2 regions of the Rossellomorea sp. GAMAL-10_SWC genome follow, and region 1 is predicted to be linked to the other one. Evidence: a T-box and tRNA genes for the amino acid it is inferred to sense, from the RefSeq annotation. Region 1 holds a T-box; the other holds one or more tRNA genes.

What was found. The T-box of region 1 lies ahead of V5E38_RS07295 (glycine--tRNA ligase). A T-box ahead of a tRNA ligase gene usually reads a tRNA of that ligase, here a tRNA-Gly.
Region 2: it encodes a tRNA-Gly, which carries the amino acid that the T-box ahead of V5E38_RS07295 (glycine--tRNA ligase) is inferred to sense. The anticodon was not compared.

Annotation. Positions count from the first base shown of each region.
Region 1 covers NZ_CP144911.1:1,490,571-1,507,560, reverse strand. The annotation lists gene V5E38_RS07300 (Bax inhibitor-1/YccA family protein) at 1-41, opposite strand, end outside; gene V5E38_RS07295 (glycine--tRNA ligase) at 169-1,554, opposite strand; T-box leader at 1,635-1,814, opposite strand; gene V5E38_RS07290 (hypothetical protein) at 2,026-2,454, shown strand; gene V5E38_RS07285 (ABC transporter ATP-binding protein) at 2,964-3,671, opposite strand; gene V5E38_RS07280 (ABC transporter ATP-binding protein) at 3,690-4,460, opposite strand; gene V5E38_RS07275 (branched-chain amino acid ABC transporter permease) at 4,477-5,745, opposite strand; gene V5E38_RS07270 (branched-chain amino acid ABC transporter permease) at 5,755-6,738, opposite strand; gene V5E38_RS07265 (branched-chain amino acid ABC transporter substrate-binding protein) at 6,880-8,061, opposite strand; gene parC (DNA gyrase/topoisomerase IV subunit A) at 8,380-10,812, opposite strand; gene parE (DNA gyrase/topoisomerase IV subunit B) at 10,812-12,785, opposite strand; gene V5E38_RS07250 (CoA-binding protein) at 13,318-13,728, opposite strand; gene V5E38_RS07245 (S1C family serine protease) at 13,976-15,169, opposite strand; gene V5E38_RS07240 (sensor histidine kinase) at 15,251-16,990, opposite strand, start outside.
Region 2 covers NZ_CP144911.1:3,184,833-3,201,822, forward strand. The annotation lists gene yihA (GTP-binding protein) at 498-1,082, opposite strand; gene lon (endopeptidase La) at 1,079-3,403, opposite strand; gene lonB (ATP-dependent protease LonB) at 3,701-5,398, opposite strand; gene clpX (ATP-dependent protease ATP-binding subunit ClpX) at 5,588-6,859, opposite strand; gene tig (trigger factor) at 7,214-8,494, opposite strand; gene V5E38_RS15845 (hypothetical protein) at 9,088-10,071, opposite strand; gene V5E38_RS15850 (DUF4240 domain-containing protein) at 10,188-10,745, opposite strand; tRNA gene V5E38_RS15855 (tRNA-Arg) at 10,958-11,031, opposite strand; tRNA gene V5E38_RS15860 (tRNA-Gly) at 11,035-11,108, opposite strand; gene V5E38_RS15865 (metallophosphoesterase family protein) at 11,346-11,849, opposite strand; gene V5E38_RS15870 (non-canonical purine NTP pyrophosphatase) at 11,849-12,469, opposite strand; gene rph (ribonuclease PH) at 12,494-13,234, opposite strand; gene V5E38_RS15880 (GerMN domain-containing protein) at 13,423-14,466, opposite strand; gene V5E38_RS15885 (helix-turn-helix domain-containing protein) at 14,667-14,891, shown strand; gene V5E38_RS15890 (TatD family hydrolase) at 15,244-16,011, opposite strand; gene V5E38_RS15895 (ABC transporter ATP-binding protein) at 16,016-16,747, opposite strand; gene V5E38_RS15900 (ABC transporter permease) at 16,744-16,990, opposite strand, start outside.

The sequences.
Region 1 (16,990 bases):
GTTAATCGTTCAGAATTTAAGATAGGATTTGAACTCCTCATTTAAACTCCTCCTTTATTTTATACCTTTATTTTACCATTTTTAGTAAATTTCTTAAACTTTAAACAAGCTTTAGTAAAATATATGAAAAAAGATGTCCAAAAGGACACCTTTTTTCAAAAAACTAAATTAAAATTTAATTTTATTTGCTAAAAATGATTGTAATTCACTTATTGCAACACGAGTTTGCTCCATAGTGTCACGGTCACGAACTGTTACTTTTCCGTCTTCAATTGATTCGAAGTCGTAAGTAATACAGAAAGGAGTACCGATTTCATCTTGACGTCTGTAACGTTTACCAATTGAACCAGTTTCATCAAAATCAACATTGAAATCTTCTGCTAAAGAAGCAAATACTTCTTGTGCATTTTCTGATAATTTTTTAGATAATGGTAAAATCGCTGCCTTATATGGTGCTAATGCAGGATGTAAACGCATTACTGTACGAGATGTACCATCTTCTAATGCCTCTTCTTCATAAGCATCAATTAAAAATGCTAATGTCACACGATCTGCACCTAATGATGGCTCGATACAATATGGAACGTATTTTTCATTTGTAATTGGATCATGATATGTGAAATCTTCTGTTGAATATTCCATATGTTGTTTTAAATCATAATCTGTACGAGAAGCAATGCCCCATAATTCGCCCCAACCAAATGGGAATTTATATTCAAAGTCAGTTGTCGCGTTACTATAGTGTGATAATTCATCTGCACTATGTTCACGTAAACGAAGATTTTCTTCATTCATACCTAAAGCTAATAGCCATTTATTAGCAGTTTCTTTCCAATAAGAATACCACTCTAATTCTTCGCCCGGTTTACAGAAGAATTCCAGCTCCATTTGTTCAAATTCACGAGTACGGAACGTGAAATTTCCTGGTGTAATTTCGTTACGGAAGCTTTTACCAATTTGAGCAATACCAAATGGTACTTTCTTTCTCATTGTACGTTGAACATTTTTGAAGTTTACGAAAATACCTTGAGCTGTTTCTGGACGTAAGAAAATTTCATTCGTACTTGACTCAGTAACACCTTGGAATGTTTTAAACATTAGGTTAAATTGACGAATATCTGTAAAATCATGGCTACCACAATCAGGACAAGCAATTTTATGTTCCTCAATCAATTTAGCCATTTCTGAAAATGGAAGACCATCAACGATTATTTCCATTCCTTTTTCTTCAAGTGCATTTTCGATTAATTTATCAGCACGATGACGAGCTTTACAATTTTTGCAATCGATCATTGGATCATTAAAGTTACCAATATGACCTGAAGCTTCCCAAGTACGTGGATTCATTAAGATTGCAGCATCTAATCCAACATTATATGGACTTTGTTGAACAAACTTTTTCCACCAAGCTTTTTTCACATTATTTTTTAATTCAACACCAAGTGGACCATAATCCCACGTATTTGCTAAACCACCGTAAATTTCAGATCCTGGAAATACAAATCCTCTGTGTTTAGCATGACTTACTACGACATCCATTGTTTTTTCTGACATTTCATCTGCCTCCAATTTTCAATTGTTTTTTGAAAATGCAAGAATGAAATAAAAAAGCTCCCATCCTTAGGCATTTTCTGCCTAGGGACGAGAGCTGTATATGCACCCGCGGTTCCACCCTAGTTGACAATTAAAAAAATTGTCCACTTTAAGAATTAACTCAGGAATGCCTTTCGCTAAAGGTTTTGATTGAGCTCACACCATCCTCAATTCGCTAGTCAAAATAATCTTTAGGTACTTCTTTCCGTCAACGTTATATGTAATAAATAATATGTTGTTATTTTAACAAAGTGACAATGATTAAGTCAAATATTATTATGAACAATTTTGATAAAAAAATACCGTGAATTTTATGAATATTTCAAGGGATACTTCATGTAAAGATAAAACCTTTACAGTATGAGCATTAATTGGTATGATAGAAAAGTTGTTTTATTTATATACCAATACTATCAGAAGGGAGTGCTAGTTTTGAGTAGCAGCATTTTTTTAAAGAAAAAGAAACGTTCAGCAGTATTGCTTGATAAACATCATTCCATTCGTTTATTAAAGACAAACAAAAAGCGAATCGTGAACAAAAGAAACAATAAAATAAAAGGGTTCGAACAATTACTTGTTAAAGAATTAAACGAGGAAATGATTTCAACTTCAAACAGTACGGTAAATGAAATTTCTAAAAATGTAAATACAGTAGTGATCGAAGGACTTCCAGTAACATTTCTTCTAAAGCTTGGAAAAGAGTTTTTCTCAGATTTAGAAGCAGTGAAGTACTATTATAATAGTAAACATGAAGATTTTTACAAGAATCGTAGTTTACTAGAGGAATCACTTCAATCTTCAATTAACAATGCGTCAAGTGAAGAACAATTAAAAGTTTCGGAATTTATTTCTAATAAATAATCATTATTAATGAGGGAATCCTTAAGGGGTTCCCTCTTTTATATTATTAGGAAATTCTTAGTAAGGTACCGACCAATTGAACTGCAAATAAACCTTAAAGAGCAGCAAATAAGAAACTTAATAGTGCAAATAAACGTTGGAAACTTGCAAATGAATAGCGGACTGTAAATAAAATCAGTGTATCTGCAATTAAAATCACCAAATCTGCAAATAAAGTAAAAAAATACAAATACCCGTAAAGGTATCTCGACTGAATTATTAGCTCATCGTGGATACGATCGAATGTAAATCAAGCATATTTCTTCTTAAACCCTAAAATACTAATTCAAATCTGCCATTTATCTTTATATAAGTCTGGAAATAGACTTAAAATGATCATTGCCTCAAGATATCTACTCTTTATATTAATTTTCACACTTATTCACATCAAAAAAGAGATGTTCATATGTCAGTTGACCCGACTCATGATACATCCCTTTTCCTTTATCTATTTTTGATTTGCAGATTCATTAAGCTAAATAGGCTTTTTTCACTTCTTCATTATTCATTAATGTCTTTCCTTCACCAACCATTTGGATCTCACCAGTTTGAATTACATACCCGCGGTGAGCAATTTGTAATGCTTGGTAAGCGTTTTGTTCGACTAATAAGATTGTCATTCCTTGTTTATTTAATTGCTCAATGATTTCAAATATTTGTTCAACGATAATTGGAGCAAGACCCATTGATGGCTCATCTAGCATTAGCAAGGATGGTCCCATCATCAGTCCTCTACCAATCGCTAGCATTTGTTGTTCTCCTCCACTCATCGTACCACCTTTTTGGCTTAAACGCTCTTTCAGTCTTGGAAAATAATCAAATACCATTTCCATGCGGGCAGCGATTAGTTTTTTATCTTTAACTGAGAAAGCACCCATCTCTAAATTTTCTTTTACACTTAATTTAGAAAATATTCTTCTTCCTTCTGGTACATGGGCGATTCCTTTTAAGGCAATTTCATGAGATTGTAGCTTTATTATTTCTTCACCTTTATAAATCAGCGTTCCAGATTTTGGTTTAACTTGGCCACAAATCGTTTTTAGAGTAGTAGATTTTCCAGCACCGTTACTTCCAATTAACGTTACAATTTCACCTTCATTTACTTCAATGTTAATATTTTTCAGTGCTTGAATACCACCGTAAAAAGAGTTAATATCTTTTAATTGTAATAGCGTCATCTTTTCGTACTCCTTTCACTATGCAGTAGTCACTGCACTTTTTCCTAAATATGCTTCAATTACTTTTTGATTATTTCGAATTTCAAGTGGTTTTCCTTCTGCAATTTTTTCGCCATGATCAAGTACAAATAGATACTCGGATATTTCCATAACAAGCTTCATATCATGCTCGATTAAGACGATTGTTAAGTTAAGGTCATCTCTCATTTGATAGATTAAATCAGTCAATTCTTTCGTTTCTTTCGGATTCATCCCCGCAGCTGGCTCATCTAAAAGTAAGATTCTTGGTTGAGATGCTAATGCACGAGCGATTTCAAGCCGTCTTTGTGCACCGTATGATAGACTCGATGCTTCCTCATTATAAAATTCAGCCAATCCGACGTATTCTAACCATTTATATGCTTCTTTCATTGCCGTTTTTTCTGCTTTTTTAAATTTAGGTAAATGGAAAATTGTTGAAAAAACACCATACTTTAAATGCTGATGCATTCCTACCATGACATTTTCTAAAGCAGTCATACTATTAAATAGACGAATATTTTGGAATGTACGCGCGATCCCTTTTTTATTAACAGTATGTGGTTTTAACCCTACTAAACTCTCATTCCCTAACATAATTTCTCCACTACTAGGAGTGTACACACCTGTAATCATATTAAAGAATGTTGTTTTTCCAGCCCCATTTGGTCCAATTACCGCTGTAATTGAGCCTTCTTTAATATCAATATTTACATTATTAACAGCTGTTAAACCGCCAAAGCTTTTCGTTAAATTCGTTGTTTTTAACATTTGATAACCTCCTCTCTTAAAATGAAACTGTGCGTGTTTTTTCTTCGACGACAGTTTGATCTACGACGTCTTCTTTTGGAACAACCTTATTTTTGGCAGGCAATAATCCTTTTGGCCTGAAAATTGCTGCAAGTACTAAAATAAGTCCGAAAATCATACGTTGCATTTTAGAAGGCGATAGAGCTGGTGGTAAGTTAATAACTCCATCTAATGTTAATTGGTTTAAATAGTTTGTTACTTCTGTTAAAACTTGTAGATTTAAGATTGTTACAAGTGCTGCTCCAAGGATAACACCTGGAACACTACCCATTCCGCCTAAAATAACCATTACTAAGATCGTAATCGATTCAAGTAATGTAAAGCTTGTTGGGTCAATAAACATTTGCTTTGCAGAGAAAACTACTCCCATCATTCCTGAGAAAGATGCACCGATTGCAAATGCTATTAATTTCGTACGTACTAAGTGAATACCTGATGCTTGTGCAGCGATTTCATTCTCACGTACCGCCTTCCAAGAACGTCCAAGCTTAGAATCTTGTAATCTAGTAACAGCTAAAATGACGATTGCTAAAACAATTAACACGACATAATAAAATTGCCCAGAATTATCAATCTCTAATCCAAAAATAGTAGGAGCTGGAATCGAAGAAATACCTTGTGCTCCTCCAGTAATATTTATTGGTTTATCTAAGTTATTAAATACAATTCGAATAATTTCACCAAAGCCTAGTGTTACAATTGCTAAATAATCACCTTTTACACGAAGTACTGGAATACCTAATAATACACCTGCAATTGCAGCGATAATTCCACCGATTATTATAAATACCCAAAATGAGTTTCCTGAAAACGGAAGGAAATCAAAATGTAAGAAATTCGTAACTTGTTTAGTCGAAAAAATTGCATAAGTATATGAACCAATTGCAAAGAAGGCAACGAATCCTAAATCTAATAGACCAGCTAAACCTACTACTACGTTTAATCCAAGTGCCATTGCAACATAGATTCCAACTAAAGTCGCTACACCCATATATGATTCAAATGCTGTACCTTGTGATGCAACATAAGGCATGATCACGGTTAAAACTAAGATTCCAATGCTCCATTTTAATTTGACAGGAAAATTAGTTTTATATAATAAGTAAAGTGAGAACAAGATTAATAGAAATGCCGTAACCGATTCTTGCAAAAAGTATAATCCTAATGATGTAACAACGATATAAGCTCCTAAGAACATACCTTGTAGTTTATTTGATTGTTTTAACCCATTTAATAAGCTCTTCATCTAATTCACCTACACTTTCTCAGCTACAGGTTTACCTAATAAACCTTCTGGCTTGAATATTAGAACTAGAATTAAAATTCCAAATGCAACAACATCTTTATATTCTGATGGGAAAATGCCATGAGTTAAAGTTGATAAATTTGTTGCTGCAAATACTTCGATTACACCGATTAATAAACCGCCAAACATTGCACCACGGATATTTCCGATTCCACCTAATACTGCAGCTGTAAATGCTTTTAAGCCTAAAATAAAACCGATATACGGATCAATAGTGCTGTACTGTAATGCAAATAGTACGCCAGTTGCACCACCTAATCCAGAACCTAAAAAGAATGTTAAAGAGATGACTTTATTAACGTTTACAGACATTAATGATGCCGTTTCACGATCCTGTGCAACTGCACGCATTGCTGTACCCCATTTTGTTTTATTGATGAAGTAATCTAATGAAATCATCATTACAACTGCAACGACTAAAATAATGATTGATGCTGATTTAATTTGTGCATTTCCAAATGAAGAAAGAATTGAGCTAGTTTTAATTTGGTGTTGTCCAGAAAATAGTGATGGGCCAGTAATAATGTAATTTCCTTCTTTTAATTCAGCAATAAAACGTACGATATCTTGTAGTAAAAATGAAATACCGATTGCTGTAATTAATGTAATTAACTTTGGTGCTTTTCGCAATGGACGATACGCAACTCTTTCGATCCCCATTCCTAGGAAACCAGTTGCTAATGAAGCTACTATTAAAACAATTGCTAACACGATAATTGCAGGTAAACTACTTAATAAACCTAAACCAGTAAATGTAATTAATACCGCAGTACCAATAAACGCACCCACCATAAATATTTCACCATGTGCAAAATTGATTAGTTCCAATATCCCATAAACCATCGTGTAACCGAGTGCTACGATTGCATATACTGCTCCTAAAACAAGACCGTCTATTAGAACTTGAGGTAGTGTTTGGATTACTTCATTCATGTATAAGACCTCCTATAAATAATGTAGTTTATTTCCTATTAATTTCCAAGATTTTACAATTTTCTCATCTTATTGAGAGAAAAAGAGTATCACATTTTACAGGATACTCTTTTCTTTAAGACTGGTAGGGTTTGTTTCTAATTATGGTTTAGTAACTTCGCCTTCTTGAGTACCAGGGTATTTAGCTTCTTTAAACGTATAAATAAATACTTTCGCGTATTTGTTGTCCCCTTTATCGTCGAAGCCCACCTTCGTTACTACACCATCATAATCTTGGATTGCACGTACTGCTTTTTCAACTTGTTCACGAGTTGGCGTTTTTCCTTTATTATCATTGATCGCATTTTTTAATCCTTCTAATAAAACACCAGCAGAATCATATCCGTAAGATGAGAACGATTCAATGTTTTTATTAAATTTAGATTTATAAGCGTCAGCAAAAGCTTTACCTTTATCTGTTTTTAACGTATCACCAGCTACCGAAGTATAATAGAAGTTTTTAACAGCATCTCCAGCAATATCAACTAAACCTGAAGAGTCCATTCCATCTCCACCCATGAATGGGATGTTTAATCCTTTTTCACGAGCTTGTTTTAATAAAATTCCACCTTCAGCATAAAGTCCACCGAAGAATACTAAATCAGGCTTTTTCGCAATTGCATTGTTTAGTACTCCGTTAAAGTCTTTATCTCCGATTGAGATCCCTTCTTCACCTAAAATTTTAGCGCCTAATTTCTCTGCAGCAGCTTTGAATTCATTTGCTAAACCAGTTCCGTAAGGTGTTTTATCTTGAATGATAAAAATATTTTTAGCTTTTAAAGTATTAACAGCGAAATTTGCACCTGCAGGACCCTGGAAGTCATCACGAGCACAAATTCGGTTAACTACTCCTAATCCACGATCAGTTACTTCATTTGCAGTATTTGAAGGAGATACCATTACGATATGGTCTTTCTCATACTTTACAGAAGAAGGAATTGCTACACCAGAGTTTAAGTGTCCAACAACACCAAGGATTTTATTGTCTGCAGCTAACTGCTCAGCATTTGCTACACCTTTTTTTGGATCCCCTTGGTCATCATAAGGCACTATCTTTAAATCAAAGCCTAATTTTTTGAATGCTGCTTTTTGATCTTCTAATGCAAGCTGTGCTCCAAGTTTAATGGACTCACCTAAAATTGCATTATTACCAGATAATGGTGTATTTGTTGCAATTTTAATGACTTGGTTCCCATCCTTTGAACTATTACTACCACAGCCTGCTAAAATACCCGCAGTTAACGATACTGATGCTAAAATTGCAAACCCCTTCTTAAAAACCATATGTACGCCCCCTTAAAAACCTATTTTTTTGAAAATTTAAAATTCTTAAGAAAATAGTAAGCTATATTTTTTCGTTAGACAAGTTCTTTTGATTCAAAATATTTCGACAATTCTGTCGATTCATTGTTATTTTAGGTAATTATTCCCATTAAAAAAACATAAAAAACCTATTTTCCTTATTTCTGAAATATAAAATTAAAAGATTTCAATGTGTTTTACTAGGTTAATCCTTAAAAAATATTTTCCTAGTATCATTTTGCGTTTTTCGACAAATTCGACAAAAAAACCTATTCCAAAAAGCTTGGAATAGGCCTAATTTTAATTATTTTCTTCTTTTTTATATCGAATGATCGTCTTTATTTCACCAGAATCATCTGTATCCATAACAAATGATCCATTACTATATTGATCACTATTTCTTAAATCAGTTGGGTCAACTGTCTCAAATTGACCAGATTTACTTAATAAAGCAAACATATCATTTTCATTTATTACGTATACCCCAATTAGCAAATGAGGATTATTTTTTAAATCTCGTAGTACTTTAACACCTCGGGAACCTCTTGAACTTTGAGAGATCGTATCGAGTTTCATTTTTTTAATTGCCCCTCGATGTGTTGCACAGAATATTTCTTTCACTTCATTACTAATTGTGTCTGCAGAAACAACAAAATCATGATCCTTTAAGTTAATTCCTTTAACTCCACCAGCTCTTAAGCCTTGAATACTAATCTCTTCAACATTAAATAACAATGTGTATCCTGAACTTGTAGCCAATAACACTTGATCAGTTTCTGAAGTGACACCAGCAAAAATTAAGGAATCATCAGATTTAATTGACATACCGACAAGTGGTTTAGAATATCGTTGTACTTTTAATTGCTGTATACTTGTACGCTTTACAACACCATTTTTAGTGACAAATAAAATATAATCTTTATTTTCTTCAAAATTATTTACGACCGTAGCAGAAAGAATTGCTTCATCTCGTTCAATAGGAATAATATTAGCAACATGTTGCCCCATATCTTTCCATCTGATATCCTGCATTTCATGAATTGGTAAATATAAATAGTTACCTTTTGACGTAAATAAAATTAGAGTATCCGTCGTTGTACTTTCTATTTGATAAATTAAACGGTCGCCTTCTTTCATACCGTAATCTTTACCATTCGATGCTGAATATGATCTTGGACTAGTTCGTTTAACATATCCTTCACTTGTAACGGTGACAACGACGTCTTCTTGAGCAATTATATCTTCTCTAGAAATTTTAATTTCTTCAATTTCTTCTTGAATGGTTGAACGTCTGTCGTCTGAATATTTTAACTTAATTTTCTTTAAGTCTGTTTTGATAACTGACAATAATTTTGCTTCACTGTTTAAAATTGCTTCTAGCTGTTTAATCTTTTTATCTAACTCATCTGCTTCTTCTTGTAATGCAGTAATATCAGTATTTGTTAAACGATATAACTGTAACATAACAATCGCTTCAGCTTGTAGTTCAGTAAACTCAAATTGAGCGATTAACTTATCTTTTGCATCGCGTTTATCATTTGCAGAACGGATTGTTGTAATCACTTCATCTAAAATCGATAAAGCCTTCATTAAACCTTCTACAACATGTTGGCGAGCTTTCGCTTTTCTTAAATCAAAATTTGAACGATTTGTAATGACTTCTTTTTGATGTTCAATATAAGCATCAAGAATTGCCGGTAATGACATCTGTTTTGGTGTACGATTATAAATCGCAACCATATTGAAGTTATAAGGTATTTGAAGCTCAGTATTTTTATATAAATAATTTAAAATCGCTTCGTTATTTGCATCTTTTTTCAGTTCAATGACAATACGTAGTCCTGTACGATCTGTTTCATCGCGTACTTCCGTAATGCCATCTACTTTTCGATCAAGACGAACCTCGTCCATTTTCTTTACTAAATTCGCTTTATTCACTTCTGAAGGAATTTCTGTAATAATTAATGCCTGTTTTCCACCACGTAAATCCTCGGTATGAACTCGGCTTCGAATAATGATTTTTCCTTTTCCTGTTTCATAAGCTTTTTTAATACCATCTACACCTTGAATAATCCCTCCAGTAGCAAAATCAGGACCGTGGATTACGGTCATTAATTCATCTACTGAACAATTTTTATTTTCAATGCGCATAATCGTCGCATCGATTACTTCTCCAAGGTGGTGCGAAGGTATTTCAGTTGCATATCCAGCAGAGATTCCAGTACTACCGTTGACTAATAAATTTGGAAACATTGATGGTAAAACAACTGGCTCCAAACTCGTATCGTCAAAGTTTGGCACAAAATCAACTGTTTCTTTATCAATATCTCTCAATAGTTCACTTGCTATTGCTGATAACCTAGCTTCCGTATAACGCATAGCTGCTGGCGGGTCTCCATCAATACTACCGTTATTTCCATGCATTTGAACTAATACATTTCTTAATTTCCAATCTTGACTTAGTCGTACCATTGCATCATAAACAGAAGTATCACCATGAGGATGGTAATTACCAATTACATTTCCGACTGTTTTAGCAGATTTACGGTAAGGCTTGTCTTGCGTGTTTCCTTCAACGTGCATTGAATATAAAATACGGCGTTGAACTGGCTTTAATCCGTCACGAGCATCAGGTAATGCTCGTTCTTGAATAATATACTTACTATATCGACCAAAGCGGTCACCTATTATATCTTCTAAAGGGATATTATATAATTTTTCCGATGATTGCATCAGACATTGCTCCCTTCCGACTCTACTTCAACTTGCTCATTGTTTAAAATTTTATCCTCTTCATCTAAATCAAATACTACATTCGATTCAATCCACTTACGTCTAGGTTCAACTTTATCACCCATTAATGTAGTTACCCGACGATCCGCTCTTGCGGCATCATCAATTTTCACACGAATAAGTGTTCTCGTTTCTGGATCCATCGTTGTATCCCAAAGTTGGTCAGCATTCATCTCACCAAGTCCTTTATAACGCTGAATCATATACCCTTTACCAACTTTTTTGATTGCATCTTGTAGATCTACCTCTGACCAAGCGTATTCGATTACTTCTTTTTTTCCAGTACCCTTACTTACTTTGAATAAAGGAGGTAAGGCAATATAAACTTTACCAGCTTCTACTAGTGGCTTCATATAGCGGTAAAAGAATGTTAATAAAAGTACTTGAATATGCGCTCCATCTGTATCAGCATCGGTCATAATAACGATTTTGTCATAGTTAACATCCTCAATATCAAAATCACTACCTACTCCTGCGCCAATCGCATGAATAATCGTATTAATCTCTTCATTTTTCATTATGTCAGCTAGTTTTGCCTTCTCGGTATTGATAACTTTACCACGTAAAGGCAAGATTGCTTGGAAACGTCGATCACGGCCTTGTTTCGCACTTCCACCAGCTGAATCACCCTCAACTAGGTATAATTCATTTTTCTGTGGGTTACGTGACTGTGCAGGTGTGAGCTTACCGCTTAATGAAGTTTCTGAGCGTTTTCTTTTTTTACCACTTCTTGCTTCTTCACGTGCTTTTCTTGCAGCTTCTCTAGCTTGAAAAGCTTTAATAGATTTCTTTACTAATGAAGTTGCAATGTCTGGATTTTCTTCCAGGAAATAAGCTAATTGATCCGAAACAACTGAGTCAACAGCCGATCTTGCTTCACTAGTACCTAATTTACCTTTTGTTTGTCCTTCAAATTGAAGCAGCTCTTCAGGAATTCGTACTGATATAATTGCAGCTAATCCTTCACGAATATCCGCTCCATCTAGATTTTTATCTTTTTCTTTTAAGAGACTTACTTTTCTTGCATATTCATTAAATGCTCTTGTTAAAGCGGTTTTTGCACCAACTTCGTGCGTACCACCATCTTTTGTACGAACATTATTTACGAATGAAAGCATCGTTTCCGAATATCCATCATTAAATTGGAACGAAAATTCAACCTCAATTTTATTTTGTAATCCGTCAAAGAATACAACAGGATGTAATGCTTCTTTTTCTTCGTTTAAATACGATACAAATGCTTCGATACCGTTTTCATAATAAAACTCTTCAAACGCATCATGTCGTTCATCTTTAATTGTAATTTTTAAACCTTTTAATAAAAATGCTGACTCTCTAAGTCTTTCACATAAAGTATCAAAGTTAAAATTTGTCGTGCTAAAAATAGTTGGATCTGGTTTAAAATGGATCGTCGTCCCAGTTCGTCTTGTCTTACCAATGATTTCTAATGAAGTTACTGCTTTACCTCCATCTTCAAAACGTTGCTTGTAAATTGTTCCTTCACGGTGAATTTCAACTGTTAACCATTTTGATAAAGCATTTACTACTGATGCACCAACACCATGTAGACCACCACTTGTTTTGTAGCCGCCTTGTCCAAATTTACCACCTGCGTGTAATACAGTTAAAATAATTTCTGGAGTTGGTTTTCCCATTTTGTGCATTCCAGTAGGCATCCCACGACCATGGTCTTTTACGCTTAAGCTATTATCTTTATGAATAACCACATCTATTTGAGTCCCGTGACCAGCTAATGCTTCATCTACAGAGTTATCTACGATTTCATAAACTAAATGGTGCAGACCTCTACTATCTGTGCTGCCAATATACATTCCAGGTCGTTTACGTACAGCTTCTAAACCTTCTAGTACCTGTATCGCATCTTCGTTATATGTTGTTTCATTCTTTGCCAACACCATTTCTCCTTTCTAACTAAACACTTACATAAGAACATTTGTTCCATTATATCATATTATAAATAAAATGTTTCTTCTAATCGTTCATGTTAATGGTTTTTTTGCTAACTTACAAGTCGAACATGAAAAAAAAAATCGGACAAGTTCATAAAAAGCTGGATTTTTGTATCAAGAAAATGCAGGTTTAAAGTTGAAAATTGATAAATTAACTTACAAATTCAATTTTAAAGTTAATGCAAACTGGCATTTTAATTGCTAATCTATTTTGATGTACATCAGTACAATTTCTCGATTACCTTAATGTTCTTATTCCCTACTCGATCTTCCGTTAAAAAAACTCACTGATTAACAGTGAGCCAGATTTAAAAATTTAATTTACAGACTGATTGAAAGCGCTTGATTTTTGAAGCACGGGGCAAGTTACCGCTAAGCGGTAATGAGCACGGTAATGAGCACCATAGCCAGGCAACGCAACTAAGAAAACGAGCGTCTGGATGGCCAGTCTGAAACAGTGAGCTTTTTTAACGGCCTATCTTGTCATTGCATGCTCAACTTTAATACAACGATCCATAATGACTGTTTTACCATTTTCCTTTAACAATTGATATGCTTCTTCGTTTTCAATTCCAAGCTGTGCAAAGAAAACATCGCAATCAATTTTAAGAAACTCTTGTGCTACAGGTAATAGGTGTTCAGGTCTTCTAAATACATTTACAATATCAACTTTTTCATTTATTTCGGTTAAACTCGCTACTGCTTTTTCTCCTAATACCGTATCAACTGTTGGGTTTACTGGAATAATTTTATATCCAGCATCTTGCATTGCCTTGCTTACCATATAAGACGTTTTAGACGGGTCTTTTGATAATCCAACAACTGCAATTACTTTACTTGATTTTAAAATCTTGCCAATTTCTTCTCTTGATGGGTATTTACTCATTTGCTAATCACCCTTTCTTTCTGTATAAATAAGCGCTTCAAACTGTTAAAAACGCTCGCTTTCTTCGTTGCTTCGCCTTACTGCGGTGCTCATTACCTGTCTAGGTAACTCCGCTCCTCATCAGCCTTCGCGCCTCGAAAGACAAGCGTTTTCAATCAGTTTAAAAAATCAAATATATGTTACATACTAAACTTTTCGCTTATTTATTATTCTTTTATCATATTTCCTAAGTCAATGGCCTGTCAAATCATTGACTAGAAGCTAATGTTAAAGTTGAATTAGTTAATTTACCGTCACGGTAATAAGTAATCTTTAATTTATCTCCAACTTTTTTGTGTGAATATAGGTATTCTCTTACAGTAATTACGTCACTTACTGGTTTGTCATCAAGTGCAACGATAACGTCTAATTGTTTCATTCCAACTTTAGCAGCAGGAGTATTTGGATCAACATGTGTAACAACTGCACCTTTTGTCACAGAACCAGGTAATTTTAATGTTTCTTCGATATTAAATTGCGGTATTTCATCAAGTGATTTTAAGCCTACACCCATTACAGGTCGAGTCACTTCACCAAATTTTTCGATCTGATCTAAAGCTGGTTTTGCAATATTCATTGGGATCGCAAATCCAATTCCTTCAACAGCTTGTTCAGCAATTTTACTTGAATTAATCCCGATTACTTCACCTTTTGCGTTGATTAAAGCACCACCACTATTACCTGGATTAATCGCAGCATCTGTTTGGATTACTTGAGTTTGGTAATCTGCAACGCCATCTCCATCGATATCCTGTGGTATTTCACGTGCTTTACTACTTACAATACCTTCAGTTACAGTACTTTCTAAAAATCCAAGTGGATTTCCAATAGCAATAGCAGTTTCACCTACGTTAATTTTTTCTGAATCACCTAATTTAGCGATATTCGTAACATATTTTGCATCAATTGCTACAACAGCTAAATCTAATAATTCATCTGTACCAACAAGTTTAGCATCAATTAATTGACCATCTGCCATTTTTACTTTTAATTGCTTTGCACCAGCAACAACATGGTTATTTGTCGCTACTAAAGCTTTATTTCCTACTTTTTTATAAACTACACCTGAACCAGATCCAGCTTCTTGCGTTTCCATTGAAAATGGATTGGATGATTGATAGTTATTAACTCCTACTACAAATTTGCGAGCATTTTGGATTGTAGTTGTTAAATCTTCGCGTGATACATTAATAACTTGTGTTGGTACAGTATTCGTATCATTTGATAAGTTTGCATTTTTATTTGTTAAGTTAAAAATATCCGGGGATACGATTGAGATCGTTACAGCTCCAATGATCGCTCCAATAAAACCTGTAACAAGTGGATACCCTCCACGTCTACTTCTCTTTTGTCTTTTATGATTATTTTCATCGTATAAATCTGTTTCATCATAATATCCCATAATTCATTCCTCCAATATGTAGGTATCTTTGATTGATATTAATTTAACCCACTCATGTGTATTTGCTGTGAACTTTTTGATTTAATTCAAATATTTATTCAAATTAAAAATAAATTCAACTCCATCTTCCTTATTATGAACTTTTATAGTTGAATGATGTAAGTCTAGGATTGTTTTTACGATTGCTAAACCTAATCCTGTTCCACCATTTTGTCTATTTCTAGATTCATCAATTCGATAGAAGCGATCCCAAATTTTATCAATTTTATCAGCAGGGATTGGATTACCTTCATTAAAAATAGAAATATTTACATAATCCCCTTCATCTAATAAATTCATTTTTATGACACTACCTGGGTTTCCATAATGGATAGCATTTGAAAGGATATTAATGATCACTTGTTCTATTTTTCTTTTTTCACCTAATACGAGCGTATCCTCATCTAGATTAAAATTGAAATGACAATGAATACTACTATTTTCAAACATGCGAATAATCACATTTTCGATGCAATCCACAATTAAGAAAGGTTCACTTTTAAGTGTGTATGTTCCTGATTGAAGTTTGGAAAGTTCAAGCATATCGACAACTAACCCGTTCATCCAATCAACTTCTTCAAGGATTACATCTGCATAATAACCATTTTTTTCAATATTTAATCCATCTTTTAAACCTTCTGCATAACTTTGCACGATACTCAGTGGCGTTTTTAGCTCATGGGATACTCCACTTATAAACTCTTTTCTTATTTGTTCTAACTGCTTTTCTTTTTCAATATCCTTCATTAATTTAACATTTGCCTGCTGTAAATTTTCAATCGTACTAGCTAAATTCTCTGATAATGAATTAATTGATTTGGATAATTGTCCAATTTCATCATCGGATTGAATATCGATTTTCTCGTTAAAGTTTAACTTTGCTAATTGATCAGTTACAGAATTCATTTTCAATAATGGCTTCGTAATCAATTTCGAATAGTAAAAAGAAACAATCACAATCAACAATAAAGCAATAATAAAAGCGTAAATATAAAAATCTTTTAAAACGTACATTGCTTCATTTACTGGTTGTAATGATGTAATCGCAAAAATAACTTCCTTTGAACCTTTACTAGTATTAATTGGGTAAATAAATACTTTATTTTCTAATCCATTTGCTCGGTCTAAGTAGCGATAAATTAATGGGAAATCCTCCTCAGTATAGTTAGAAAAATCTTCATTAGTCTTTGTCCAATCAGTTATCGCACCCATTAATGAGTTCATTTGAGCAGAATATGTATATTGATTTGCAATTGGTAAATGTAAATTAACAACTTTCCCTTTAATTTCAATATTCACCATTTCCTGAAGACTATCTTTAGATGACAATTGAACCGTGTTAGACGGTTGATTTTCCTCTTGCCATACACCCATATTCGTTTTTATATAGAGTGGAATAAAATAATCATCTTGAACATAACCTCGGATTGTAATCCTTGAATTTTCTTTAATATTAAGACCTAAAATACTCTCTATTTGATCCGAATATAATAGATTATTTAAAGGTACATATACCTTTTTTCCTTCATTCGTAAGAACCGTTAAATCAAAATTATTCTCAGCTTTTAATACCCCTCTTTTATCTAAAACTGCTAAAGTTGTATTGTATTTGGAATATAGTTTGGATAGTTCTTGTTGAAACTGATTGTTGTTAAATTTACCCACTTTATACCCTTTAGCAAATTGTGTTAGTTCTTCTGTTACAATATTTACTTTCTTATTCGTATAAAAAGATTGCATAAAGATTGATTGACCAACAAATACAATTAATAAAAATATAAC
Region 2 (16,990 bases), 1.7 Mb from region 1:
ATTTGAAACATGTTAAGGGATGATGGTTTTGGTGTTCCATAGACTGCGGAATAATGTAAAAAACATTGTAGAGGATAAAAACACAGTAATAGCTTCTATAGTTTCTAGAGGGAAAAACTCATTTTTCTCCTTTCCTCCCTAAAAAATAACTAAGTAATAGTTTACAGTTTAAAAATTGGAAATAAAAGGTAAATATTTCCTAAATAATTATTTTCAGTCATATGAATAATGAACTTTCTTTAGAGATTGAATCTATATATATTTAGATTTCTTTTAAAACTTTTGTTCAATCAAATGGCAAAAATTGGAAATATTTTTCAATTCCCCGAGCCTGTTTTTTCTATTTATAAACAAAACTAACATTTGGATTAGACATTTTTAAATTTCTATTCTATAAGGTACTTTTTAGTCCACTCTCAGATGAGAATTGAATTAAAGGCAAGAAGGGAAAGGTTTGAAACATAAAAAAACTGGTGGATTGTTCTCCACCAGGTTTTTTATTTACAAATACGATCAATTACTGACCATGCTTTTTCTTTACCCATACCAGTTTCAGATGAGAATAAAATTAATTCATCCCCTTCTTCAATCTGTAACTTTTCACGAACTACTTTTGCATGTTTATCCCATTTTCCTTTAGGGATTTTATCTGCTTTTGTTGCTACTATAATGACTGGGATTTGGTAATGCTTTAAGAAATCATACATCATTACATCATCTTCTGTAGGTGAATGACGTAGATCAACTAATAAAATAACAGCTCTTAATTGCTCACGAGATGTAATATATGTTTCGATCATTTTACCCCATGCTTCTCGTTCCTTTTTGGAAACTTTAGCATAACCATAACCTGGCACGTCAACATAGAAAAGCTGTTCATTAATTAGAAAGAAATTTAATGTTTGCGTTTTTCCAGGTTTTGATGATGTTCGGGCTAAGGCTTTACGATTTAACATTTTATTTATAAATGAAGATTTCCCAACATTTGAACGACCTGCCAAAGCGATTTCAGGAAATTGTGTATCTGGATATTGATTTGGTCGGACTGCACTAATGACAATATCCGCTGTTGTTACTTTCATTTTTTCACTCCTACTATTGCATGCGCAAGCACTTCATCTAAATGGGAAACAGGTATAACAGTTAAACCTTCTTTCACCATTGGTGGTACCTCTTCTAAATCTTTTTCGTTTTCTTTAGGTATGATAACAGTCGTTAAACCTGCACGATGCGCACTAAGCATTTTTTCTTTTAATCCTCCAATTGGTAATACGCGACCACGTAATGTGATTTCACCAGTCATTCCAACCTCTTTACGGATTGGTCTATTTGTTAATGCCGAAATCAATGCTGTTGCCATCGTTATACCTGCTGAAGGGCCATCTTTTGGAACCGCACCTTCTGGAACATGAATATGAATATCATATTTCTCGTGGAAATTTTGGTCAATATTCAGCTCTTCTGCTTTTGAGCGAATATAGCTAAATGCAGCCTGTGCTGACTCCTTCATTACATCCCCTAGCTTACCAGTTAAAGTTAGCTTACCCTTTCCAGGATATAGTGATACTTCAATAGAAAGTGTGTCTCCACCAAATGCAGTATACGCTAAACCTGTAGCTACACCAATTTGGTCTTCACTTTCCATTTGACCATAAGAGAATGTTTTCTTACCTAAAAATTCTTCAATATTTTTATCGGTAAATATTATTTTTTGTCTTTCGTTTGAAACAATCAACTTAGCAGCTTTTCTACATAGTGTCGCTAGAACTCGCTCTAATGATCTTACTCCTGCTTCACGTGTATAATGACGAATAATTGCACTCAATGCACTCTCACGAATTTGTACAGTAGATTTATTTAAGCCATGCTCCGCTAATTTTTTAGGGAATAAATGCTTTTTAGCTATATTAACTTTTTCAAGTTCAGTATATCCGGATAAAGTAATAATCTCCATTCGATCACGTAATGGACCTGGAATAGTTGATAAATCATTTGCAGTTGCGACAAATAAAACTTGAGATAAATCAAATGGCTCTTCGATGTAATGATCACTAAATGTATGATTTTGTTCAGGATCCAAAACCTCTAACATTGCTGATGCTGGATCCCCTCTAAAATCGCTCGACATTTTATCAATTTCATCAAGTAAGAATACAGGGTTATTTGTTCCTGCTTTCTTCATACCTTGGATAATTCGACCTGGCATAGCCCCAATGTATGTTCTTCTATGTCCTCTTATTTCTGATTCATCTCTTACGCCACCTAGAGAAACGCGTACAAAGTTTCTAGACAAAGCGTTTGCGATTGATTTCGCTAAAGATGTTTTACCAACTCCAGGAGGACCCGCTAAACATAAAATTGGACCACGAAGTGAATTCGTAAGTTGTTGAACAGCTAGATATTCTAATATTCTCTCTTTTACTTTTTCAAGACCTTCATGTTCATTATTCAGTATCTTTTCAGAACGATGTATATCCAATGTGTCTTCTGTTTGCTTAGACCATGGTAGAGCTACCATCCAATCTAAATATGTACGAACTACACCTGCTTCTGCGGCATTAGGAGGTAGTTTCTCATATCTAGCTAACTCTTTTAGTACTACTTCCTTTGTTTCTTCAGGCATATTTGCCTCTTCGATTTTTGTTAAAAACTTATCAACTTCTTCAGTTTTACCTTCACGATCACCTAGTTCGCGTTGAATAACCTTTAATTGCTCTCTTAAGAAATATTCTTTTTGAGTTTTATCAATATTTTTCTTAACTTGTAGGCCAATCTTTTCCTCAAGCTTAAGTAATTCTTTTTCATCTTGAAGGAAATTTAAGATAATATGTATTCGTTCAGTAACATCAATTGTTGCTAATATTTTTTGTTTTTCTTCTTCCCTTAATGGAATTGAATCGATCATTGCATCTGCAAGTTTACCTGGGCGGTCTTGCTTAACAATTGAAGCAATTGTCTCTGGCAAAATTCGCTTTGATAATTTACTGTATTGTTTAAAATGCTGCAATAAAGTTCTCATTAAAGCACGAAGCTCTTTAGATTCATCTTCTACATCTGGATATTCTTCTACCTTTGCAGTTAAGAAATCATTTTGATCAATAATTGATTTGATTTTTCCTCTGTGTAATCCTTCAACAGTAATACGAACAGTGCCGTTTGGAAGTGTAATTTTTTGTGTTAATTTAGCTAAAGTTCCAAATTGGTACAATTCGTCTAACTTTGGATTTTCAGTATCTGCATCTATTTGAGTAACAACAAAAATTAAATGATCTAACTCATCAGCTTCTTGTATAGCTTTTATCGATTTCGTTCTTCCTACATCTAGATGTGCAATAGTGGCAGGAAATACACTAATTCCTCTTAAAGGTAGGAGGGGTACAACTTTTTCTTTTGTAACATTCATTACGTTACACCTCCATGTTTTTCATTCTATTTAGTTATTTTACCTTAACATATATATCATTTACAATGAAATGCATTAAAAGAAAATAAAGAAGCTACATAATCAATCAACAACTGTTTAGCTATTATCTTATTTTTGACTAAAGATACGAAGTAAAGCTCGTAATAAGATTAAATCATAAAGAATGGATTTCTACAAAATAAAAAGTGTTCGATCACTTCATTGAAAAATAGAATGCAAAAATAGTTTGTATTCTTTATTTATTCAAAATGAAATGATTCGAACACTTATTTTTATCTACATAGATTGCGATTGATTCTCTTCAAACAATGTTAATTGCTGGAAATCAGTTTTTGTTTCAGCTGGTAGTTCAAATTTCCAATTATCTTTAAAGACTTCATGGAGAACTTTTTCTATGCGATCTACTGCTAATATTTCTACATCTTTATATTGATGTAATGTTGCTTGATCGTTCTCTTTCGGAACAACAATTTTAGTTGCTCCTGCTTTAACAGCTGCCTTTACTTTTTCTGGAACACCGCCAACTGGTTTTACATCACCTTGAATGCTCATTTCGCCAGTCAATGCGATTGTATTTAATACTGGAACATTATTAACCGCTGAAAAAATACCAACTACCATGGCAATCCCTGCAGATGGTCCATCAATTAATGCGCCACTTGGAAAATTAATGTGAATCGTAAAGTCATCGATTGGTACACCAATTTTTCGTAAGATTGTCGTAACATTTTCTAAAGAGCCTTTTGCCATACTTTTTCTTCGAATGGATTTAGCTTGATTACCCAAGCTTTCTTCCTCAACAATTCCAGTAATTGTAATTGAACCTTTACCGATTTCTTTTGCTTTCATTGCAATTACTTCAATCGGTAGTAACGCACCAATATTTGCTCCATAAACAGCTAAACCGTTCACCAATCCTACTGTTGGAGCTTCAGGAATTTTGTTAACAAGTCTTGGTGATAATCGACTTACAGAAACAACCCATCCAATATCATCTTCTACTAATTCTTTTCGTCCAGAAGTTAAAACCATTCCGCCAGCTAACTGGATTAAGTTAATCGCTTCACGACCATTTTTTGCATATGTACCTACCAATTCTAAGGCTTTTTCTGATAGGCTCAATTCAATTTTTTCAGCAGATCGTTTAGCTACTGCTTGAATTTCATCCTGTTCTAATTCTCTGAAAAATATTTCTAAACAACGTGAACGAATTGCCGGTGGTATATCTTCTGGTGATCTTGTTGTTGCACCAACTAATCTGAAATCTGCTGGTAAACCGTGTTTAAAAATCTCATGAATATGTGCTGGTATAGAAGGATTCTCTTCTTGGTAATAAGCACTCTCAAATTTTACTTTACGGTCTTCAAGTACCTTTAGCATTTTATTCATTTGAATTGGATGAAGCTCGCCAATTTCATCAATAAATAAAATCCCTCCATGCGCATCGGTTACTGCTCCTTTTTTAGGTTGAGGAACACCTGCTTGCCCCATCGCACCTGCACCTTGATAGATTGGATCGTGAACTGAACCGATTAAAGGATCCGCAATTCCTCTTTCATCAAATCGAGCAGTTGTAGCGTCTAATTCTATAAATACTGCATCTTGTTTAAAAGGTGTATTCGGGCTCTTTTTCGCTTCTTCTAATACCAGTCTAGCCGCTGCCGTTTTTCCGACACCAGGCGGTCCATAAATGATTACATGCTGAGGATTAGCACTGCATAGTGAAGCTTTTAACGCTTTTATTCCATCCTCTTGGCCAACTATATCATCAAAAGTTGTTGGTCTAACTCTCTCTGCTAACGGAACAGTTAATGAGATTGACTTTAATTTACGTAACTGCTCCATTTCTTTTTTAGATTCCCTGTCAATCGAAACTTTAGTTGTTCGTTGACCTTTTAATAAATGAATAAAATACAATGCAACGATTGTACCTAATGCTAATTGAGCTAATAAGATAATAGTTGTTAAACTCATTCTTTACCCCTCCACTGAAGTAGAAATTAATTTTAGTATCGCCCTCTAAATGGAAGGATAAACCAAATTTTAAAAATTAAAGAAAAGGTTTACCGAGTAAAGTTCCTATGCAATTAAGAAAGATTTTAAAAAAATCACTTAAAAAAGACAAAAATAAAAAACCAAATGCAAATGCATTTGGTTCTTTACTTAAGCTAATTTATTTGCTTTTTTCTTTAACTCTAATTCTGTTCCATCTTCTAGTACAAGCTTAGGAGCTGCACCAGTTTTAACAGTTTCTGCTGAGATAATACATTTTTGAATATCCTCACGTGAAGGTAATTCAAACATAATATCTAACATAATCCCTTCAATGATCGAACGTAGTCCACGAGCTCCAGTTTTACGCTCAATTGCTTTTTTAGCAATTTCAGTTAATGCGTTATCCTCAAACTCAAGTTCAACTTGGTCAAGCTCTAGTAATTTTTGATATTGCTTAATTAAAGCATTTTTTGGTTTAGTTAAAATTTCAACTAATGATGCTTCATCAAGTTGCTCTAAATTAGCTAAAACTGGTAAACGACCGATGAACTCCGGAATTAAACCAAAGCGTAATAAGTCTTCTGGTAATACGTGGTTTAAGATTTCTTTTGAGCTTAAATCGCTCTTTTCAGAATCACCACTGAAACCAATTACCTTTTTACCTAAACGGCGTTTGATAATTTGTTCGATGCCATCAAATGCTCCACCACAAATAAATAAAATATTTGTCGTATCAATTTGAATGAATTCTTGATGTGGATGCTTACGACCACCTTGAGGGGGTACGCTTGCAACTGTTCCTTCAAGAATTTTTAAAAGTGCTTGCTGAACACCTTCACCTGACACATCACGTGTAATTGAAGGGTTTTCAGACTTACGAGCAACTTTATCAATTTCATCGATATAAATAATACCTTTTTCAGCGCGTTCTACATCATAATCAGCTGCTTGGATTAATTTTAAAAGAATGTTTTCAACATCTTCCCCAACATATCCAGCTTCAGTTAATGAAGTTGCATCTGCAATCGCAAATGGTACATTTAAAATTCGTGCTAAAGTTTGAGCTAATAATGTTTTACCACTACCAGTTGGCCCAATCATTGCAATATTACTTTTTGATAACTCAACCTCATCAATTTTGCTATTTGAATTAATACGTTTGTAGTGATTATATACAGCAACAGATAACGCTTTTTTAGCATTGTCCTGTCCAATAACGTATTCATCAAGAATTTCGCAAATTTCTTTCGGTTTCGGAACGTCTTTAAATTCTACTTCCTCTTCTTTTGCTAGCTCTTCTTGAACAATTTCAGTACAAAGCTCAATACACTCGTCACAAATATATACACCAGGTCCTGCAACTAATTTTCTAACCTGAGACTGTGACTTCCCACAGAACGAACATTTTAGCTGTCCTTTTTCTTCGTTAAATTTGAACATATGTTCACTCCCTCTAAAAATTTCTAAAAACACTCAATATGTATGTAATCGAAAAAAATATGTATCTTGTAGCTATATAATAGCATACAAAATAAACAAAGCAATTAATTACTACTCTAAAATTGTTTAAATTTTTAGAATATATATATTCTAATCTAAAGCTAATAATCCTTCTTTTGAAGAATTATTTTTAGTATAGCCACAATTATTTTTTAAAATCTGTATAACAGATTCTAACATATGTATATGTATATTTTAAAGGAAACAGTTCACTTTACCAAATATTTCTTTATTTAAAAACAAGGCACGAAAAATCTCGCGCCTTGTTTAAGTCAATATATGTTTATTTAACGCTTATTTTTTTCTGCTATCTACTAATAATTCAACAGCTTTACGGATTTGAATATCATCACGTACAGCGTCAGTTCCACCTAGCATAGTTACTAATTGCTCAGAAGGAACATTGTACATTTCAGATAAACGAGCTAATTCTTCGTTCATTTCTTCTTCAGTTGCATCGATTTTTTCAGCTTCGATGATCGCATCGATTGTTAAGTCGATTCTTACACGAGCTTCAGCATCTTGACGCATTTGAGCACGAAGATCTTCTTCTTTAGTACCAGTGAATTGGTAATAAAGCTCTAAGTTTAATCCTTGTTGTGCAATACGTTGTTCAAAGTCTTTAACCATACGGTCAACTTGGCTTTCGAACATTACGTCTGGGATTTCGATTTCAGCATTTTCAGCTGCTTTTTGAACTAAAGCATCACGTAAACTACCTTCAGCTTGAGATTTTTTTGATTCAACTAAATCATTTTTAATTTTAGCTTTAAGATCTTCTAAAGTTTCTACTTCGTCATTTACGTCTTTAGCAAACTCGTCGTTTAACTCAGGAAGTTCTTTCGCTTTGATTTCATGAACAGTTACTTTGAAAGTAGCAGATTTTCCTGCTAATTCAGCACTGTGGTATTCTTCTGGGAATGTTACATTAACATCAGTTTCCACACCAGATTTAGCGCCAATTAACGCTTCTTCAAATCCAGGAATGAAAGAACCTGAACCGATTTCTAGTGGATAGTTTTCACCTTTTCCACCTTCGAAAGCTACGCCATCAACGAAACCTTCGAAATCAATTACAGCTGTATTACCGTTTTCAACAGTACCATCTTCTTTAACTACTAACTCAGCTTGACGCTCTTGTAATGTAGTTAATTCAGCTTGTACGTCTTCGTCAGTTACAGTAGCATCCATTTCTTCAACTTCTAAGCCTTTGTATTCGCCTAATTTTACTTCAGGTTTTACAGTAACTTTTGCTTTGAAGATTAAAGTTTTACCTTTTTCCATTTGCTCAACGTCAACTTCTGGACGATCAACTGGCTCAATACCAACCTCTACAACAGCTTTGCTGTAAGCTTCTGGTAAAATTACATCTAAAGCATCATTGTAAAGTGCTTCAATACCAAATTTTTGTTCGAAAATTGGGCGAGGTAATTTTCCTTTACGGAATCCCGGTACATTGATAGTTTTAACAACTTTTTTGAAAGCTGCATCTAAACCTTTATCTACTTCAGAAGCTTCAACTTCTACAGTTAATAGACCAACGTTAGCTTCTAATTTTTCCCATTTAGCAGTCATTGTTAGTTCCCTCCAAAATTATCTAAAAAAATATATGTGTTTACGTATTTTCGTACTATACATGCCTGTCCATTTTTAATAAAGAAAATGCATGTATAATTAAGTAAATAGTCGTTACAACCATTCTATTATAACACATTCCTTTTTTGTTTCAATATTTCCTATTTTTATAAGGAGAAAATATTAGGGTTTTTTAATTTTGAATTTTAAATCAGTTTAGTTCCTTTAAAAAATAAACGATGACTTTCATTCCTTATTGCTCGCTTTCCGTAAGGCGTTACCTAAGTCCATCTTCGAATTCGCTCAAAAATAAAAATCGGTTTTATCTCCGCTTCCATCACTTTAAAATACCTTTTTTTACATAAAAAAACATAGAAGCCCAAATGGAACATCTATGTTTTTTCCAACTATTTATTTTAAATTAAAATTAGTGTAAAGAAAAGTTCTACAAACTTGATTGTCAGACTGATTGCAAGCGCTTGTCTTTCGAGGCGCGAAGCCTGGTGAGGAGCGGAGTTACCCTTAAGCGGTAATGAGCACCGCAGATAGGCGAAGCAACGAAGAAAGCGAGCGTTTGTCAACAGTCTGACATGTCATTTTAAATTAAAATATCCTTCATCTTCAAACCGTTTTACTAAAGCAATTGCACTTTTTACTGGAAAATATTCTACATTAAATAAGTCTTTTAGTTCCTCTTCATCTACACTACGATCAAAAAATTGTTGGACTATGCAATAAAAACAGGCTGCCCATGTATTTATATCCGCTGGCATTGGGATAAACGGGAAGTAAATTGTTATAAAGTGTTGGAAGTGTGTTTTTGCGATTTCGAAAGCAGAAGGGTCTTCACTTTCTAATACGTCACTTAATTTTTTTAATATAGCATCTACAAAGATTTTATGTTCATCGACTGAAACCGATGTATTCCAAATCATCCTTTGGTTTACTTTGTTAAGTTCAAAATCTTTATCGATTGATTGTTCTTGTAAAATAAACAAAATAAAACTTTGAATTAATGGATTTGCTTTGGTGCTTTTTAATATTTCGCTAATTTGATCGATAACAAGATTACAATCTAAACTTCTTAATTCATTAATTAATTCAAGTTGCTTATCAATCGGCTCAGAATTTTCAACGATTTTATGTAAATTAAGAACTTCACCCTTAATGCCTTCACGATCTGAAATTACTTTCTTTGATAATGAGAGCATCGCTTGAAACTTATCCATCTGATTTTCATCAATCCGTTTTTGAGTGAGTAATTTTTTTATATTTTTTTGTAATTCTTCATATTCTTTTAATTGAAATAAAATGCTTATGTACACTTCAATTGCTTCATCACTCTCAAAAGGCCCGAAAACTAAATCCTCACATCTTTCCTTAGCTTCTTTAGCCTGATTTCCTTCTAAAAGACACGCGACTGCAGCAAGTTCTGTTTGTGAATTATGCTCATTCATTTCTTTTAATTGATTACATAACATTAAAGCTTTACTAAAATTTTTTTCTTCTAATGCTTTTTTGCCTAAATTTATTATCCGATCCTTCAGTTTAGGAAAAAAGACAATATTGTCTTCCATGTTACTCTCCCCTAACATTTGTTATTTCCTGCACAAACTAGTTATGAAAAAGTGTATCATGAATTAAAATTATTTAAAATATTAAAGATACGTGTATGAATGAATCTGTTTTAGCTTTAGTACCCTAACGGTTTATTGCCAAATCTTTTCCATAGCTTTGGGAACTTAGCTTTTAGTTCGTCTTTTGATTTCCAATCGATTGTTAATTGTTGTTCAGGATAATCATAGCCTTTACTCTCTATTAATGAATTGAACTCATTCCACAATTGATCATCCCAATCATCATCGCCTTTACGCTTGATTGTATACGCTTGTAAAGCTAGATCTAACATATCTTCCAATTCGGGCGTAAGTCCTTCTTCTTCATAAATTGGAAAGATGTATTCAGCTAAATAATCTGGGTCATTTAACGTTTTCTTGTAAACTTGTTCTCCTTGTCCAATTAACCAAGCTCTAAAATGTACAAATGAATCCTCAGAACAGCCATCCATTATGATCCATGCAGCTCCTAAAAGATTTGTAGTATACGCTTTGGAAAAATAAGTTTCAAAATGAATTTCAAAACTAGCTATCTCTTCCTCTGATTGTTTAGCTAAATGATTTATTACCCATTCATACGGTTCTTCAACAATATGCATTTTGGATATTAAGCTCCAAAATTCATTTTCATTCATTTATATCACTCCACTCTTTTATTTATACTAGAATAACATAACTAGTATAAATTTAATGATGACCTAAGACTTCTATTAATTAATAAGAACCCATCCTAATTTATATAGTAAACGTAAATCATCATATTATTTCTAAAGTTCCTTCATTAAAAATAATTAAAATACAAAAAAAGACACTTATTTTACATTTCGTAAAACAAGTGTCTTTTGGACGTCCTGAGAGGGATTCGAACCCCCGACCGACGGCTTAGAAGGCCGTTGCTCTATCCTGCTGAGCTACCAGGACATATGGAGCGGGTGATGGGAATCGAACCCACGACCGAAGCTTGGAAGGCTTCTATTTTACCATTAAACTACACCCGCATATTTGTTATTTCTTTTTCGTTTCTTTGCGACATCACCCTGTCGACATAATTTAGTATAGTCGTTATGGAAATTAAAGTCAACACTTTTTCAAAACTTTTTTTCCAAAATAAAGGAAAAAATTTTAAAGTTGTATAATTACCTTAGTTTATTAAGGTTTTCCGGCTTTTAGTACTCCGAATTTTTTTGTTTTAGATAAGGTTAGTAGCGTATGAGCTACTAACCCCCATTAATTCATTATAATTTAAATGAAGTAGTATTAAGCACTGTTCCATCTGTATTATAAAAAGTAACATTAGCTTTCTTATCAACTGTTTCAAGAATAGCATATGTCTTTTCTTTTCGCATTCTCGGTAATAAAATGCTGCCAGGGTTAATAAATAGCACATCATCAATTACTTCGGCTCCTAATACATGTGAGTGACCGAAGCAAGCAATTGTTGCTCCAACTTCTTTACAACGATAATACAGCTTTTGTAATGACTGTTTTATTCCATGTAAATGACCATGTGTTGCATAGATTGTATATTCATTCCCACGGTGAATAAATTCTTCAGGGAATTCTCCTCTGAAATCACAATTCCCTCTTACAACATTATAATCCTTTAGTTCCTTAGCATTTACTTCTAATTCCGAATCTCCACAGTGTATCATTAAATCTACACTGTCACGATATCGTTCGCCAATTTCTTGCAATGGTTTTGTCAATCCATGGCTATCACTTACAATTAGTACTTTCATTAATTTGATCCTCTAAATAAAAAATCTTTATCTTCTTTATTTATAACATTCATTAATGATTTAATTGCATTTGCGCGATGACTTAAACCACCTTTTTCATTTGTTGTTAATTCAGCCATCGTTTTATCTAATTCTGGCAAAAAGAATATTGGATCGTAGCCAAAACCATTTGTTCCTCTTTTTTTATTGGCAATATATCCTTCAACTGTACCATAAACAGTGATTGTTTCTTTACCTTGAACCGCTAAAGCTAAAGCACAATAAAATCGCGCAGTTCTTTTCCCAGGAAAAACACCTTCTAGTTCACTTAATACTTTTTGTAAATTATCTTCGTCACTTTTATGTAATCCAGCATACCTGGCAGAATAAACGCCTGGTCTACCTTCAAGTGCATCCACTATTAAACCCGAGTCATCTGCAATGACTGGTGTATTTAACTCACTCGCTAAATACTCAGCTTTTAAAACCGCATTTTCTTCAAATGTAGTTCCTGTTTCTTCAATTTCTTGAATTTCAGGAAAGTCTTTTAAAGACTTAACTTGAAATCCCATCGGGTTAAAAAGTGCTTCAAAATCCTTCACTTTGCCTTTATTATTTGTCGCAATAATGATTGTTTCCATCCCTAAAGCCTCTCCTCGAAATGATTATTGAAATTTAATACCTTCTTGTAATAACACTTCTTTTTGTTTTTCAATTAGAGATTTGATGCCTAATTCACCCAAAGATAGTAACTCATTTAATTCTTCTCTTGAAAATGTTGCTTCTTCACCAGTTCCTTGGAGTTCAACAAACTGTCCTTTTCCAGTCATAATAATATTCATATCAACACTTGCAGCTGAATCTTCTACATAATATAAATCTAGTACTGGTCCAAGGTCATCTAAAATACCAACTGAAGTTGCTGCTAAATAATCTTTTACAGGATACGATTTCAATTTATCCATTTTAATTAATTTATCAAAAGCAAGCATCATTGCAACAAATGCACCAGTAATTGAAGTAGTTCGTGTTCCTCCATCTGCTTGAATTACATCACAATCGATCCAAATTGTCTTTTCACCAAGTGCCTCTAAATCAACTACTGCTCTTAACGCTCTTCCTATTAATCGTTGAATTTCCATTGTTCGACCAGTAACTTTACCTTTAGATGATTCACGTATTGTGCGCTCTTGAGTAGCTCTAGGTAACATTGAATATTCAGCTGAAATCCAACCTTTTCCACTGTTTCTCAAAAATGGTGGTACACGGTCTTCAACTGTTGCATTACAAATTACCTTCGTATCACCAATACTGATCAGCACTGAACCTTCTGCGTGCTTAGTATAGTGAGTAATAATCTCGATTGGTCTAAGTTCATTATTTAATCTTCCATCTGTTCTTGTCATGATTGTTCCTCCTACAAAATCTTCCAAATACTAGTATAGACAAAAATGTGATTTCATTTCTACTTATTAAGTTTAATTTAAAGATAAAATTAAAAACCTTGTACAAAAATCATCACAATTTTTGTACAAGGTTGATATTAAAACCATTTTATTAAAAGGCAAATTATTAACTTTTCATAACCACCGGTTTACAATTTTTTCGTATTTACATCCTTAGGTCTTGAAACAGGTTGGCTTAAAGGCTTGCCTTGTTGGTCTAGCGCAGTTAATTTCCCATTGATTTGAATTTCAATGGACTTAACACCTTTTTGCTCAGTTAAAGAAAGTACAAGTGGCTGTAGTACATCATTATTGATCATGTTTTTTGCAATATTTCCATAGATACCATCGTTAAAATTAAGTACTAGCTTACCGCCTTTAAAAACAGGTTGACTAACTAGTTTCGTATCAGTTCCAAAATCGGATACTAAATTTGAATATTCAGATGGACCTTTTACTAGTTCATTTACGATTGCTGAATATGAATCTTTCTCTGCATTTGAAATCCTAGTCGTTACAGGCACATAATAAGTGTCTCCCATTTCCCCTTGAGAAACATAATATAGCGTAACAGGTCTGGAGTTCATAATATCTACAATGTCACCTTTATCAAAGTTAATTCCATCATCTCTTGTTAACCCATCACCAATTTGAGCTTTATTTACTGGCATCGATGCAAGCTCTTTTCCGTTTACTCGAATTTTTACCTTCGTCACATTATCAAATTGAGTTAACGTCCAAGTAACAGCTTGAAACACTTTTAATTCATCTTCAGCACGGTATTGCTTAAATTCTGGTGAAAAATCAGCAATAATCGTACCATCCTTTTGAGTTTGAACTCCTAAAACTTCAGTATTCGGAGGTAAAACTGCTTGGAAACCATTCGGTAATTCATCTGTAACAGGACCATCTTTTACTAAGTACTCTAACGCTTGTTTAGCCAAGCTAGTAGACTTAGGTAATTGGAACGTTTGCGGTACAATATACCCGTTACGATCAATTAAATATAATTCCCTTTTTACAGTTTCCTCTTTCTTTGCTACTTCTTTTGAAGGTTGATCACTTTTATAAACTACAGTTTTAGGTGGATCAATGTCAGTTGAAGATTTCGTTGGAAGTAAACTACATCCACTCATTGTTGCAATTCCACATACCGCTGCCGCTGTTACTAACAATCTTTTTTTCATCACCATACTCCCCCCACGCTTTTTTACTATTTATACGAGCCTGTACATTTTTTAGAACAAGCTAAATAGAAAAAAATAAATAATTTAAATCTAGCTCTAAATTTACTGGAAATATTCACCTAAAAGACCTATCGTTCATATTATAAAAAGACTAAATGAATACCCATCCGAAGAACAGCTCGGTCAAGCAAGGAGGGTTAGCACAGTTGAAGGATAGAGACTATCAAACAAAGCACACACTCACAAAGCGTGAAAAAGAAGTATTCGAGCTTCTTGTTCAAGATAAGACTACAAGAGAAATTGCTGAAGAACTTTTTATAAGTGAAAAAACTGTGAGAAATCATATTTCAAATGCAATGCAGAAGCTTGGGGTTAAGGGGCGATCACAAGCAGTTATTGAGCTTCTTCGTATGGGAGAGCTTGAACTGTAGTTATTTTGTAGAAACAATTCTACAAACCAACATACTGCCGGCATTCTAATGACATGCCGGTTTTGGTATTTACATTGAAGCTTAAGTTTTTCATTTCTCTATTTTCTTGCTTGTAAAGAATCTGATTATCTAAATTGAAAGTTATACTTTATATCCTACTTATAGTAGATAAAAGGCCTATCTGTAAATTAGGATAGATGCTCTGCTATAGGGGGATTTTATTTTAGCTCTTATTACCTATCTAAAATTAAAATAAAAAAATCTTTTACGAAAATTTGCTAATTTAATTGACAAGGTTGTTTTTCAACAACGTGAAAAAAATCGTTTCCAGTCGGAAAACGATTTTCTTATTTTATATACTATAAAACCTCTTAGTATTTTCATATAAAGTTTTATATGCACTTGACAGATCTATGTCTTTTAACTCAGCTATTTTTGCAACTGATTGATGCATAAATTTTGGATGTGTCCACTCATTTTCAAAAGGCCCTTCAAATGGCCAAGGACCATCTGTTTCTATCATCATTAATTCTAAAGGATACTTTTTTACTAAGTCTTGAATCTCATTTTCATATAATACATCTGGTGTAATCGAGATAAAATACTCATTTTTCATCATCCGATTTATTGTAACCTCGTCACCTTTAAACCAATGAAAATGGGCTTTTTTAATAAAATATTTTTCTAATAGATTACATACGGTTTCGGCGTCCTCATATACTGCATGTAATATGATTGGTTTATTTAACTCTTTTGCAAGCGAGATAAATTTTTCTAGTAATATAATATAAGGTACGTAATCAATCTCTTCTTCTAAATTCTTATAATATGGTAATCCAACTTCTCCGATTGCGACCATTTCATCCTGATGGTTCTTAATCCATTCAATTAATTTATCAACCTCTTCATCAGAAGGGATTTGTTGTTCAGGATGAAATCCGAATGCTGGATATACACTATTATTTTGATATTTCAACTCTAAATTTTTCTTACTAGATTTTAAATCCATTGATACCGAAATGAGCGCTTCGATTTCGTGTCTTTGTATATTAGTTAATATTTCTTCTCTTTGACTAGTATCATAAGAATCTAAATGAATATGAGCATCTATCATTTTCATCGTATTACTCCTTCTCTAAAGCCAAATAGATTTTTCTTTTATATTCCGTAAATTCATCACTTAATAATATTTCTTTTTTACGTGGTCTTGGAAATGGCACTATGATTTGTTCTTTGATTTTGGCAGGTTTGTCAGAAAATATATAAATTCGATCAGACATTAACAACGCTTCATCAATATTATGTGTTACTAATAAAATTGATCGTCGTTGCTCCTCCCAAATTGATAAAAGCCATTGCTGCATTTCAAGTCTAGTGAACTCATCTAAAGCTGAAAAAGGCTCATCCATACACATGAACGACTGCGGTGCTAGTAGAGACCTTAAAAATGAAACTCTTTGTTTCATACCACCAGATAATTCATGAGGGTAAGCATTCTCATAGTTTTCTAAGCCAGTTCTTTTAAGCCAGTCTCTTGCCAATTTTTCATCAGGCTTATGTTTTAATTCTTGTGACAAAACAATATTTTTTAATACTGTTCTCCAAGGTAGTAATGAATGATCCTGAGGCATAAAACTAACATGACCAAGTTCTCCATTTATTATCGACCCATTTAACTTTACTTCTCCAGAATCTGGTTTTACTAAACCTCCAATAAGATGGAACAACGTACTTTTCCCACTACCAGATGGACCTAGAATCGATACAAATTCACCCTCGTTTACATAAAGGGATATATTTTCTAATACTTGATGACCGCTATAACTCTTTGATAATTGTTCCACTTGTAGTGTCATTTCCGTTTCTCCCCTTTAACTTTCCATTTAACAGTAAAACGTTCAATTACAACTATTAGGAAGAAGAAAAGCATACTTAAAAACATAATGATAAAAATTGAAACAAATACTCGATCTGTTCTAAATGAAGATGAAGCTAAAGTCATATAGACCCCAATTCCAGATTTCGCTCCTAGCCATTCAGAGATAACTGCTCCCATAACACTATAAGTCGCTGAAATCTTTAAGCCAGAAAAAATGGAA